Regions from separate parts of the Aeribacillus sp. FSL k6-2211 genome, predicted to be linked through region 3. Evidence: riboswitches for the same ligand, from Rfam matches in the RefSeq annotation. Region 3 holds a riboswitch; each other region holds the start of a gene.
The links. Region 3 has a riboswitch for S-adenosylmethionine ahead of NSU19_RS06085 (methionine biosynthesis PLP-dependent protein). Riboswitches for the same ligand answer to the same signal wherever they lie in the genome.
Positions count from the first base shown of each region.

Region 1: another riboswitch for S-adenosylmethionine. It lies ahead of metK (methionine adenosyltransferase); the one in region 3 lies ahead of NSU19_RS06085 (methionine biosynthesis PLP-dependent protein).
Region 2: another riboswitch for S-adenosylmethionine. It lies ahead of NSU19_RS16665 (2,3-diketo-5-methylthiopentyl-1-phosphate enolase); the one in region 3 lies ahead of NSU19_RS06085 (methionine biosynthesis PLP-dependent protein).

Region 1 covers NZ_CP150190.1:1,014,234-1,018,451, forward strand. The annotation lists gene pckA (phosphoenolpyruvate carboxykinase (ATP)) at 1-1,527, opposite strand, end outside; SAM riboswitch class I at 1,796-1,987, shown strand; gene metK (methionine adenosyltransferase) at 2,193-3,398, shown strand; gene NSU19_RS05090 (phosphatase PAP2 family protein) at 4,089-4,218, opposite strand, start outside.
Region 2 covers NZ_CP150190.1:3,440,251-3,444,468, reverse strand. The annotation lists gene NSU19_RS16680 (UPF0236 family protein) at 178-768, shown strand; gene NSU19_RS16675 (hypothetical protein) at 790-1,161, opposite strand; gene NSU19_RS16670 (hypothetical protein) at 1,188-1,730, opposite strand; SAM riboswitch class I at 2,095-2,200, shown strand; gene NSU19_RS16665 (2,3-diketo-5-methylthiopentyl-1-phosphate enolase) at 2,279-3,502, shown strand; gene NSU19_RS16660 (2-hydroxy-3-keto-5-methylthiopentenyl-1-phosphate phosphatase) at 3,478-4,188, shown strand; gene NSU19_RS16655 (methylthioribulose 1-phosphate dehydratase) at 4,185-4,218, shown strand, end outside.
Region 3 covers NZ_CP150190.1:1,226,884-1,231,101, forward strand. The annotation lists gene NSU19_RS06080 (aliphatic sulfonate ABC transporter substrate-binding protein) at 1-760, shown strand, start outside; SAM riboswitch class I at 1,994-2,131, shown strand; gene NSU19_RS06085 (methionine biosynthesis PLP-dependent protein) at 2,248-3,363, shown strand; gene metC (cystathionine beta-lyase) at 3,356-4,218, shown strand, end outside.

The sequences.
Region 1 (4,218 bases), 210 kb from region 3:
CTCTTTGAATGCTTTTGCTAATTCATACGCTTTTTGTTCATAAGCGTTTTTATCACTCCATGTTTTAATAGGCTGTAAAACTTCATCAGGCACTCCTGGAACATGAGCAGGAATCGCCAGCCCGAAAATAGGGTCTTTTACAGTTTCCACCTCATCGAGTTCGCCTTCCAATGCTGCCTGAACCATGGCTCTTGTATAAGCAAGTTTAATTCGTTTTCCTACTCCGTATTCTCCGCCGGTCCACCCTGTATTGACTAAAAATACTTTCACATCGTGTTCTTCGATTTTTCTTCCGAGCATTTCAGAGTATCTTGTAGCTGGAAGCGGAAGAAATGGTGCGCCAAAGCATGTGGAGAACGTTGTTTTAGGGGAAGTAATACCCCTTTCCGTTCCAGCAAGCTTGCTCGTATAACCGCTTAAGAAATGATACATAGCCTGTTCTTTCGTTAATTTGCTTATTGGCGGCAGAACACCGAACGCATCAGCTGTTAAAAAAATAATAGTGTTAGGGTGACCCGCAATGCTCGGTTTAGCAATATTGTCAATCGCTTCAATTGGATAAGCCGCACGGGTGTTTTCTGTTAATAAGGAGTTGTCATAATCAGGAATTCGTGTCGATTCATCAACCACAACGTTTTCCAAAACGGAACCGAATCGAATAGCGTTATAAATTTGAGGTTCTTTTTCTTCAGACAAGCCGATGCATTTTGCATAACAGCCGCCTTCAATATTAAAAATACCAGATGAAGACCAGCCGTGTTCATCATCACCAATTAATCGGCGTTTTGGATCGGCGGAAAGTGTTGTTTTGCCTGTTCCCGATAAACCGAAAAAGAGCGCGACATCGCCTTCTTGACCGACATTGGCGGAGCAGTGCATTGAAAATATATCTCTTTCTGGAAGCAGGAAGTTCATGACGGAAAAGATAGACTTTTTCATCTCGCCTGCATATTCAGTTCCGCCGATCAGGATTATTCTCTTTTCAAAAGAAATAATGATAAATGCTTCTGAGTTCGTTCCATCCACAGCTGGATCTGCTTTAAAGGAAGGAGCGGAAACAATTGTAAACGGATTTTTATGCTCCTTTAAATCGTCTTGGCTTTTCGGACGGATAAACAGTTGGCGAGCAAATAAATTTTGCCACGCCAATTCATTGACCACTTGAATTGGAAGACGATATTTTTTGTCAGCTCCGGCAAATCCGTTAAAAACATAAATTTCATCTCTATTTTTTAAATATTGTATGACTTTTAAGTACAGTTTTTCAAAAACTTCTGATGAAATTGGCTTGTTGACGGGTCCCCAATCAATTAAATGCTTGACAGAATCTTCTTCAACGATGAATTTATCTTCTGGTGACCGGCCGGTATATTTGCCTGTTGTAACCGAAACTGCACCTGTATTTGTTAAAAAACCTTCTTTCCTAGCTAAAACTTTTTCTACAAGCCGTGCGACTGGTAAATTATGATATGCATTTGGTCCGCTGATCAACGAAGCTAATTCATTTGATACATCTACAATATTCATATACATACCATCCTTTTTTTGCATATTTGAAATGGTTTTATAGAAATAGTATAACACATTCGCAAAAATAATCCATCCTATTTATCGATTTCTGAAAATAATGTTTTTACTATATATTTTGCCTTCATTTTTGGGCATCATACGAATCATGATTGATCAGCTGATACTGAAATAATGGATATCAGATGATTTGGAAAATTACAGAGAAGCTTTATTTATTGTTGACAAGTACTTTTTTGCTCCTGTATGATATACATTTGAACGGATACTCTTATCCCGAGTTGGCGGAGGGACAGGCCCTATGAAGCCCAGCAACCGGCTCGTTGAAAGAAGACAGTAGAATATGGCTTTCAAAATCCCGGTATTCTATGGACATACAACATGATGCGAAAGAATTCCATATTCATAGACGAGCAATGGTGCTAACCTGATGCAAGGTTATATCCTTGAACGATAAGAGTGAAAGGCAATGATGTTTATAACAACCTTTCCTCTGGCAGGGAAGGTTTTTTCTATGTATAAGAGAAATCTCGTTTAGCCAAGTTTTTCTTATCGTACGCAATTTTGATATGTTTACAATAGTGGCGAGGGAATGAGTTCCGTGTCAATGTCAAGGAGTGTAGCACTCCATAAACATCATTTTAAGTTTGAGGAGGATGCAGTAAATGACAAAAAAGCGCCGTCTGTTTACATCTGAATCCGTAACGGAAGGGCATCCGGACAAAATTTGCGACCAAATTTCAGATGCGATTTTAGATGCCATTTTAGAAAAAGATCCGAACGCACGTGTAGCTTGCGAAACATCTGTCACAACCGGACTTGTATTAGTCAGTGGAGAAATTACGACAAGCACGTATGTGGATATACCAAAAATTGTGCGAGAAACGGTCAAAGAGATCGGCTATACGAGAGCTAAATACGGTTTTGATGCTGAAACTTGTGCTGTTTTAACATCAATTGATGAGCAATCACCCGATATTGCTGCAGGGGTGGATAAAGCTTTAGAAGCGCGAGAAGGACAAATGACTGATGAAGAAATTGAAGCGATTGGCGCTGGAGATCAAGGGTTAATGTTCGGTTTTGCATGCAATGAAACGAAGGAATTAATGCCTCTCCCGATTTCCATTGCCCATAAGCTTTCACGCCGGCTTACAGAAGTTAGAAAAAGCGAAGAAATTCCTTATTTGCGTCCGGACGGAAAGACGCAAGTTACGGTAGAATATGATGAAAATGAACAGCCGGTTAGAATTGACACAATTGTCATATCGACTCAACACCATCCGGAGGCAACTTTAGAACAAATTAAGCAGGATATTAAAGAAAAAGTAATTGATCCGGTTGTTCCAAAAGAACTGATCGATGAAGAAACAAAATATTTCATCAACCCTACCGGACGTTTCGTTATTGGCGGACCACAAGGAGATGCAGGATTAACGGGACGAAAAATCATTGTCGATACTTACGGAGGCTATGCGCGCCATGGCGGAGGAGCTTTCTCAGGAAAAGATCCGACGAAGGTAGACCGATCTGCAGCTTATGCGGCTCGTTATGTAGCGAAAAATATTGTCGCAGCCGGACTTGCAGACAAATGCGAGGTTCAGCTGGCCTATGCAATTGGTGTAGCGAAACCTGTCTCTATTTCTGTTGATACGTTCGGTACTGGCAAAGTAAGCGAAGATGTTTTAGTTGAATTAATTCGCAATAACTTTGATTTGCGCCCAGCTGGCATTATAAAAATGCTTGACTTGCGCCGCCCGATTTACAAACAGACAGCTGCTTACGGTCATTTCGGACGCAACGATCTAGATTTGCCATGGGAACGCACAGATAAAGCGGAAGCTTTGCGCGAACAGGCTCATCAATATTTGTAAAATAAAAAAGGTGTCCAATGCGATGCATGCATTAGACACCTTTTTGCTTGTGCGCCCGGCATGGGTGTAATCTATAGGGTGAAAGTCCCGAGCTGCGAAGGCAGAAGTAGCAGTTAGCTTAACGCAAGGGTGTCCGTGGTGACGCGGAATCTGAAGGAAGCGAGCGGCAAACTTTGGGTCTCTCGGAACACGAACTTCATATGAGGCTAGGTATCACTGGGTGAGTTTGCAAGACAAAACAAAGCCCTTTCTGCCGAAGGTGATACAGAGTAAATGAAGCAGATGGATGGAAGGAAAGATTACACTCTTACCCGGGGAGGTCTGGCTGGCACGCCAAGTAACCTTGGTAACCTATCTAGTGATAGATAGCTGAACCGTCAGAAGTCAGCAGAGGTCATAGTATTAGTTGGTCTAGAACAACTAAGAAGGACCGAACAATTAAGAGAGAATAGCCCTTGGCATTCAGTGAGTCATGATGAACACAGAAAACGTAGTACCTCACTTGAGGGAGGAAGCGGTGAATCCCGTGGGAGATCTCTTGGAGGGTGGAGTGACCACTGGCATAAAGAGAACAGCTATTCACGGAAGTTATAAAGACTTGCGTCAATTATCTTAATTGAACCGCCGTATACGGAACCGTACGTACGGTGGTGTGAGAGGACGGGAGTTAATCGCTCCCTCCTACTCGATTTATGGTCCGAATGCGACAAAACAGATGGTGCCTGCTGAAGCTCCTAGAACTATTCCCGCCAGCACATCTGAAGGGTAGTGTAGGCCAAGAAAAATTCTTGATAGTGCCACACTGAATGCGAGAGGAAGC
Region 2 (4,218 bases), 1.9 Mb from region 3:
GAACATGAAAAAAGGACTCTCTCCCTGATAAGATGATTATTGACCACACTATCAAACAGGAGGAGAGAGTCCCATGAATATTCAACAACATCTTACCACAAATTCGTTGACATGGAAAGAGATCGAACTTGATTTGTTTCGGCCCTGCAAAACGCCTTCGCCGAGCTGTTTACGGCTTTGTTGGAGGACATCGACCGACAATTGGCGGAAACCCGGGACAAGCGCCGGTACCACTTGAAAGACAAACGACGCTCCACGATTCAAACCCTGTTTGGCGAAGTCACCTTTGAGCGAAACTACTATTTAGACCGAGAACAAAACCGTTACACGTTTTTGCTTGACTCCCTTCTAGCGTTTGATGGATCGCAGTCAATCAGTCCTTGTCTAGAAGAAACGGCGGTGGGATTGGTTGTGGAGTGCTCTTCTTATCGCAAAGCGGCTTGTACGCTTGCCCAGATGGTCGGGTATCCGGTGATAAGCCATGAGGCGATCCGCCAGTTGGTGCTCGAAGCCGAAGCTCCGCTGCACTGCCCGGTTGACCAGCAATATGGACGGATGCTGTTTGTGGGAGGCCGATGGACTGTTTGTCTCTCGCCAAGGGAAGAGAAAACGGGCCAAGGAAGACAAATCCTGATCGTTCACGAAGGGTGGAAGCGCAACGGCTTACGGATCGAATTCGTGAATCAGCGCCATTACGTCCATGAGGGCAAGAGGGAGGGCTGTCAAGAAAAACTCGACAGCCTAAAATTAAATCCAGATTTTAATTAACAAATTTAATTGTTTCCACCTTTAAAATTCCCTTTGCTCTTCCACCTTTAGCATTTCCTTTTCTATAACGTCTACCAATTTTTTAGTACTATACATATATAGCACTAACTCTTTATCCCCATCTTCAATGTGGATTTCAGCTTGAACCCTTATTTTTGATGGCTTTCCTTTATAGATAACATCGAAAGTTCCAAACTCTTTGATCTCATTGTCTTCATTCATTTTATCTATTTCAGATAGAATCATGTTGATTTCTTCTTGAGTCAAGCCTGAATCTAAAATTGAGTTTGATAAATGGTTTAAAAAGGGTTCTATCTCTTCAAGATCAAAATTCATTCCTGCAGCATAACGTGCTTCTTTGTATTTAGTAACTTTATTCCAAAAATTAATCATAAAAATAGGTTCCTCCTATCAAATGTTTAATTTTCAGGTTTAATTCTAGAATATAAAACATCATGTTCTTTAATTGATCGATCCTCGTTTTTAATTAAATCATCCGTTCCAGTAAATAACATATAACATCCTTTCCTTACATACGATTCACTTATTCCTAGCAATTTAGCTAATTTGTAATTCGAGAAATCAGGATTCAACTCAATTGCTTGTCTAAGTTTTTCTAAGTTCTTATCCGTTTTATTGCGCTGTTCTTTTAAATACTCCTCACGGCTTTTTACGCCCATTTCCCGGCGTTTTTGTTTCCTTCTCCGCTTTTCATTCGCATCTATAATCGTGCTTAAATGGCGTTGTTCGTCCTCTGTTATATCTAACCATTCAATTAATTTTTTATTGCTGATATTATATCCAGCGCCAGGATACCCTTTTTCTCTGGCTATTCGGTTTGCTTCTTCGTTATTCCGTGCATAATAGGCCTTTTCAGCGCTTCTGGTGGATCTTCTTAAAGGCTCATTAAACTGTAAATTAAACGTTAGCGTTTGTTTTAAGGCTTCTTCTGGATCATTCAAAAAGCAACATAACCAATAACGGTACAAGAAACAAATTGTCTCACGATAACCAGTAACGTTATAATTGCGTAATTCAACCAGTTTTTCTAAGTCTAGTAATCTAGCATGATGCGATCGGAAGACGTTAAAAAGATGTTGTACCTTCTTTTTTCGTCCTCTTTTTTTAGGCTTTCCTGTTTTGGCTCAACCTCAAGTTCCGGTAAATACCTCAAATTGTAAACTGCACCATTAAATAATTGTAGCATGCCATCAGAAAAATGTAAGCGAATTTGAATCGAATATGATGTAAAAAAGTGTTGACAGAGGGGAAGGATAGTGGCATAATCCAAGTAAACGAATAAGAATTATAAAGTTAATAATAAAACTCTTATCAAGAGCAGGTGGAGGGATGAGCCCAATGAAGCCCGGCAACCGACTCATATGATGAGCACGGTGCTAATTCTCCCAACAGAGATGTTGAAAGATAAGAAGTTGTTTTGACAAAAAACCTCTTCTTATTGAAGAGGTTTTATTTATATAAAAAAATCTGAATGAAGAGGATTGAAAAAATGGGTCACGTAACAGCAGTATACCAAATCATTGCGAAACGAGAAGATTTAGAAAAAAAAGCAGAAGACATTGCTCTTGGATTAACGGTAGGTTCGTGGACTGACCTTCCTCTTTTAGTGCAAGAGCAGTTAAAAAAGCATAAAGGACAAGTGGTTGAGATAAAAGAAACAGGCGAGGATCCATCCTCCGGCAAAACGATTGCACAGCTTCACATTCGCTTTCCGGGAGAAAACTTTTCTAAAGACATTCCTGCCATCTTAACGACAACTTTTGGAAAATTATCACTAGATGGAGAAATAAAATTACTAGATTTGCAGTTTGACGATGAGATCTTTCGGTATTTTCCAGGTCCTCGATTTGGAATTCAGGGGTTACGAGAAAAACTTGGCGTTTACGACAGACCGTTAGTGATGAGCATCTTTAAAGGTGTAATTGGACGTGATATGGATTACCTTCTTGCCCAATTGCGGGAGCAGGCTCTCGGGGGCGTCGACTTAGTAAAGGATGATGAAATACTTTTTGAAAATTCGCTCACATCATTTGAAACAAGAATAAAGGAAGGCAAAAAAGTTCTTGATAACGTGTATCAAGAAAAGGGACACCGAACTTTGTATGCGGTCAATTTGACGGGAAAAACATTTGAATTGAAAGATAAGGCAAGAAAAGCAAAAGAATTAGGTGCCGATATTTTGCTATTTAATGTTTTTACATATGGACTCGATGTGCTGCAAGCATTAAGGGAAGATGATGAAATCGCCCTCCCAATTATGGCTCATCCGGCGTTTAGCGGATCGTTTACTTCATCCGAAAAATATGGGCTCTCTCATTCCTTATTGCTTGGAAAATTGATAAGAATTGCTGGAGCAGATTTTTCGTTGTTCCCTTCACCATATGGCAGCGTTGCATTGGAGCGTGACAAAGTTTTAAAAGTGAAAGAAGAATTGGTGAAGGAATCAGTTTTAAAACCAGTTTTTCCTGTTCCATCTGCTGGCATTCACCCGGGTCTTGTTCCCATTTTAATTCATGATTTTGGAAAAGATTGTGTCATTAATGCAGGAGGCGGTGTTCACGGTCACCCGCAAGGTGCTCAGGGTGGAGGAAAAGCTTTCCGTCAGGCAGTTGACGCTGTTTCCCGGGGTGTTCCCCTTAATGAAGCAGCTGAAGACATAGAATTACAAGAAGCAATTCGGCTCTGGGGATGGAAGGAGGCACCGTCCAATTGAAGCCAGTAATATTTTGTGATTTTGATGGAACGGTGACAAAAAAAGATAACATCGTTAGCATCATGAAGCGTTTCGCTCCAAAAGAGTGGGAGCAATTGAAGGATGGCGTCCTTTCCCAGTCGATTAGTATTCAGGAAGGAGTCGGCAAGATGTTTGCACTTCTTCCATCTTCTTTAAAGGGTGACATCATTCACTATATTTTAGAAACTGCAGAAATAAGGGAAGGATTTCGCGACTTTGTTCATTATGCGAAAAACATGAACATTCCTTTATACATTGTCAGCGGCGGAATCGATTTTTTTATTAAACCGCTGTTGCAGCCTTTTGATTCTATTACCGCACTGTTTTGCAATAAAGCGGATTTTAGCGGAGAAACGATCACCATTCATTGGCCTTATACGTGTGATGAAAAGTGTCCCAACCAAAATTGTGGGTGCTGCAAACCGACAATTATTCGGCAAATTGCAAATGCTGACACTCATTCCATCATCATCGGGGATTCCGTCACAGATTTAGAAGCCGCGAAGATTGCAGATACAGTTATTGCACGTGATTATTTATCAAAAAAATGTCAAGAATTTTCTATTCCTTATCAATCTTTCGAAACCTTTTACGACTGTATTGACATTTTAGAGAAGACAATAAACAAAACAAATTTCATAGAAGAAAAAGGTGGCGCAAAATGAGTGTCGTTTTAACTCGTGTTCATGAGCTTG
Region 3 (4,218 bases):
TATGACAGCGTTGAAAACAGGCGAAATTGATGCAGGGCTTGTTGGTCCAGCTCCTGTCATGAATAACTATTCTAATGGTGCAGATGTGAAAATTATTGCTGGTGCGTCATCTGGGGGCACTGTCGTCGTGGCAAGCAAAAAAAGCGGAATCGAAAGCTTAGATGATATTCATAATAAAACATTCATTACTCCTGGTGTCGGCTGCACTCACGATGTCCAATTTGAAACGTATTTGCAAGATTACGACATTGCTTCATCAAGAATCGGCGGCACATTAAAGCATACAACCGGAAACCCGGCTCAATATCAAGCTTTCTTTGAATCGGGAAAAGTGGATTTAGCCGCTGTGCCTGAGCCTTGGGCTTCATTATTAATAAAAGATGGAGCGAAAGTGATTGTCGATACGAAAGACATCGCCTATGGCACTACACTCCCGAACACTGTTTTAGTGACAAGCAACAAATTTATTAAAGAAAATAAAGATTTAGTTCAAAATATCGTCAAAGCTCACAAAAAAGCTGTCGACTTCATCAACGAAAACAAAGAGGAAGCACGCGATATTGCCATTCAATCAATTAAAGATATAACAAATCAAGAGCTTGACCCAGAAATTATTGACAGTGCTTGGGAACGTGTCCGCTATACAACCGAAGTGGATGAAAAAGTTCTTCAAGACTTTTCCAACTCTTCTTACGACTTGAAATTTTTAAAAGAAAAACCGAATCTTAAAGGTCTTGTGGATACAAGCTTTTTGAATTAAGCAATCACCCCCTATACAGAAGATTTTTGAAACTATGCGGCTTCTGGATAGGGGGCTTATTTTTCCATTTTTTGTTGATGTTCATTCAAGATGAAGCAATTGCTAAAACAGGGCTTATCCCGAAAGTTGTTTATGACTATGCCTGTATATTGGGATTCCGCTGTTGCGAGAGCTTTTATCTAATTCGCTCGACTAAGCTCCCATTTTTTAACATTGTTTGCCATTACTTAATGGCTATATGAATTTCAATTTCTCCATTTGGGCTTTAGGCTGTATTTTTCAAGCACGCTCTATTAAACCAGTTTCTTCTTGCTTCCAAATCTTACTCCAAGTTTTAAACATGCCTTGTTCGTCCGTTTTATCTACTTGAAAAACTTTATTTTCATGTTCCTCGGGATTTCAATTAAAAGCTTCCCCATTATTTTCTTCAATTGCAATGCTTAATAAATAATCTCCTCTGTAGTCGCTTTCATAATCATAATAAATTCCGTACACATTGTTTTGATGATGTTCCAGTTTTTAGAAAGCGTTTTCCTACATAGTTTTGATTTGCCCCATCATTTGCTCGTCATGAAAATTATTGGTTCGAATGCTGTCGATTATATACAGCATCATAAACAGTCTTTCCTTTCCATAATATTGATAAAAAAGAGAAGGCGCATCAGTAAAGAATGTTCAGCAAATTTTCCAACGGCATCGTTTATGTTCATCTTTTTTGCTTTCCAGCTTCACCTGCAAAACAAATATCGCATCTTCGTTCTCCGTTCAGCTGCTATATGGAATACGGGTTCGTTTGACAGAAGTTGGCGAAAAATTTATCAAACGATTAGTTTGCCAATTCAATCGTTTCATTCTCTGTTTATTAAATTCTCTTAAAATTTTCCAATTCCTCTAAAGAAGATCACCTCGTTCACAATTTTTCTTAAAAATACGACAGCTTCCGAATTGGATATTTGCATTTTAAAATCAATTCAAAATTTAGGAAGCCTCAGGGAAAATAAAACCGCTTTTATTGAAATGATGGAGGATTAAAGGTGATCCATACAAAAAAATTTCCCTTTTGGCTTTCGCAAAAAAACATTTCAAGAATCGACGGGTTATTTAAAGAATGTTCTTATTTTTCTTTAGTTTTACTGAAAATAAATCAAAATTATCGGAATTGTTGGCAGGAAACGTCTTGAATTTTTTTTAAAACTGAGGTAAAGTTATACCTATCAAAAGTTCATATCGGAATTCTTATCGAGAGAGGCGGAGGGAACTGGCCCGAAGAAGTCTCAGCAACCGGTACAAGGACGGCGGCATGATAACCTTTGTACCAAGGTGCTAAATCCAGCAAGCATTTTGCCGTAAGATATGCTTGGAAGATAAGAAGGAGCCAAACAATAAACGCCTTCTTCTTATGAAGAGGGCGTTTTATTTTTCAAGCCTCCTCTACAGGCAATGAAAGCAGCACATTTTTACTAACTAAAAAAGGAGGAAAGTCAAAGATGAATATTGAAACAGTTTTGGCCCAATTAGGAAATCGAAGTGAAGCTCTTACAGGAACAGTAAGCGCACCCATTTATTTGTCCACAGCCTACCGGCATAAAGGAATAGGTGAATCAACAGGTTATGATTACACTCGGACAAAAAATCCAACGAGAGAGCTTGTCGAGGACGGCATAGCCAAATTGGAGGGAGCCGATCAAGGATTTGCATTTTCTTCCGGAATGGCAGCGATTCAGACGATTATGGCTTTATTTAAAAGTGGAGATGAACTGATCGTTTCAAAAGATTTATATGGCGGGACATACCGCTTGTTTGAAGAAGAGTGGCGAAAATACGGTCTTTCCTTCCACTATGACGATTTTACGTCTCGCGAATATACGGAATCATTAATAAACGAAAATACTAAAGCGATTTTTCTAGAAACGCCCACTAATCCGCTTATGCAGGAAACATCGATTTCCTCATTGGCGGAATTGGCCCGGAAGCACAATTTGCTGCTGATCGTTGACAATACGTTCTACACGCCTGTTTTGCAGCGTCCGATTGAAGAAGGAGCGCATATCGTGATTCACAGCGCAACGAAATATTTAGGCGGTCACAACGATGTCCTTGCCGGCCTGGTCTGTGCAAAAGGGAAAGAAATTTGCGAAAAATTAGCCATGCATCAAAATGCAATTGGTGCGGTATTATCTCCTTTTGATTCGTGGCTGCTGCTTAGAGGAATGAAAACTTTATCATTGAGAATGGCCAAACATCAGGAAAATGCAAGGGAGCTGGCGGCATATTTAAAAGAGCTTCCTGAAATTGATGATGTATTATATCCTGGCAGAGGCGGAATGCTTTCCTTCCGTGTGAAAAAAGAAGAATGGGTCAACCCGTTTTTGCAGAATCTGAAATTAATCTGTTTTGCGGAAAGCCTTGGAGGGGTAGAAAGCTTTATAACGTATCCAGCTACCCAAACACATGCGGACATTCCGGAAGAAATCCGAATTCAAAACGGTGTATGCAACCGGCTTCTCCGTTTTTCTGTAGGGATTGAAAGCGTGGAGGATTTGAAGGAAGATCTCAAGCAGGCATTGCAAGCAGCTGCGAAAGGGGATTTACTAAATGCATGACCAATGGAGCTTTCAAACAAAATTGATTCATAATAAACATAAGGTTGACCCGACAACCGGTGCTGTCAGCGTGGCGATTCAGCAAGCGTCAACGTTTCATCAGCAAACATTGGATGAATCTCCTGAATTTGACTACAGCCGTTCAGGAAATCCAACACGAAAAGCGTTGGAAGAGGCGATTGCCGAACTGGAAGGCGGAGTGAGAGGCTTTGCGTTTGCTTCTGGGATGGCCGCTATATCAACAGCTTTTCTTTTACTTTCTTCCGGTGATCATGTTTTGGTCACAGAAGATGTGTACGGCGGAACATACCGGATCGTTGCCGATGTTTTATCGCGCTTTGGCATTGAATATACGTTTGTCGATATGACGGACCTTGATGCCGTAAAAGCAAATATACGTCCGAACACAAAAGTGATTTACATTGAAACGCCCTCGAATCCGCTGTTAAAAGTGACGGACATTCGAGCAATTGTGCAGCTTGCAAAAGAAAATGGCTGTTTAACATTTGTTGATAATACATTTATGACTCCGGCTTTGCAAAGGCCTCTCGATTTAGGGGCCGATATTGTTTTACATAGTGCAACAAAATTTTTGGCAGGTCATAGCGACTGTTTGGCAGGACTGGCAGTTGTGAAAGATGAAAAGCTTGGCGAAGCGCTTTACAAACTTCAAAATGCCTTCGGCGCTGTTCTCGGCCCGCATGATTGCTGGCTTGTATTAAGAGGGTTAAAAACACTTCATGTGCGGCTGGATCAATCCGTCAAAACAGCTTCTCAATTAGCAGAATTTTTGAAAAAGCACCCTGCCATTAAAAAAGTGTACTATCCAAGTCTTCACGATCACCCAGGGTCAGA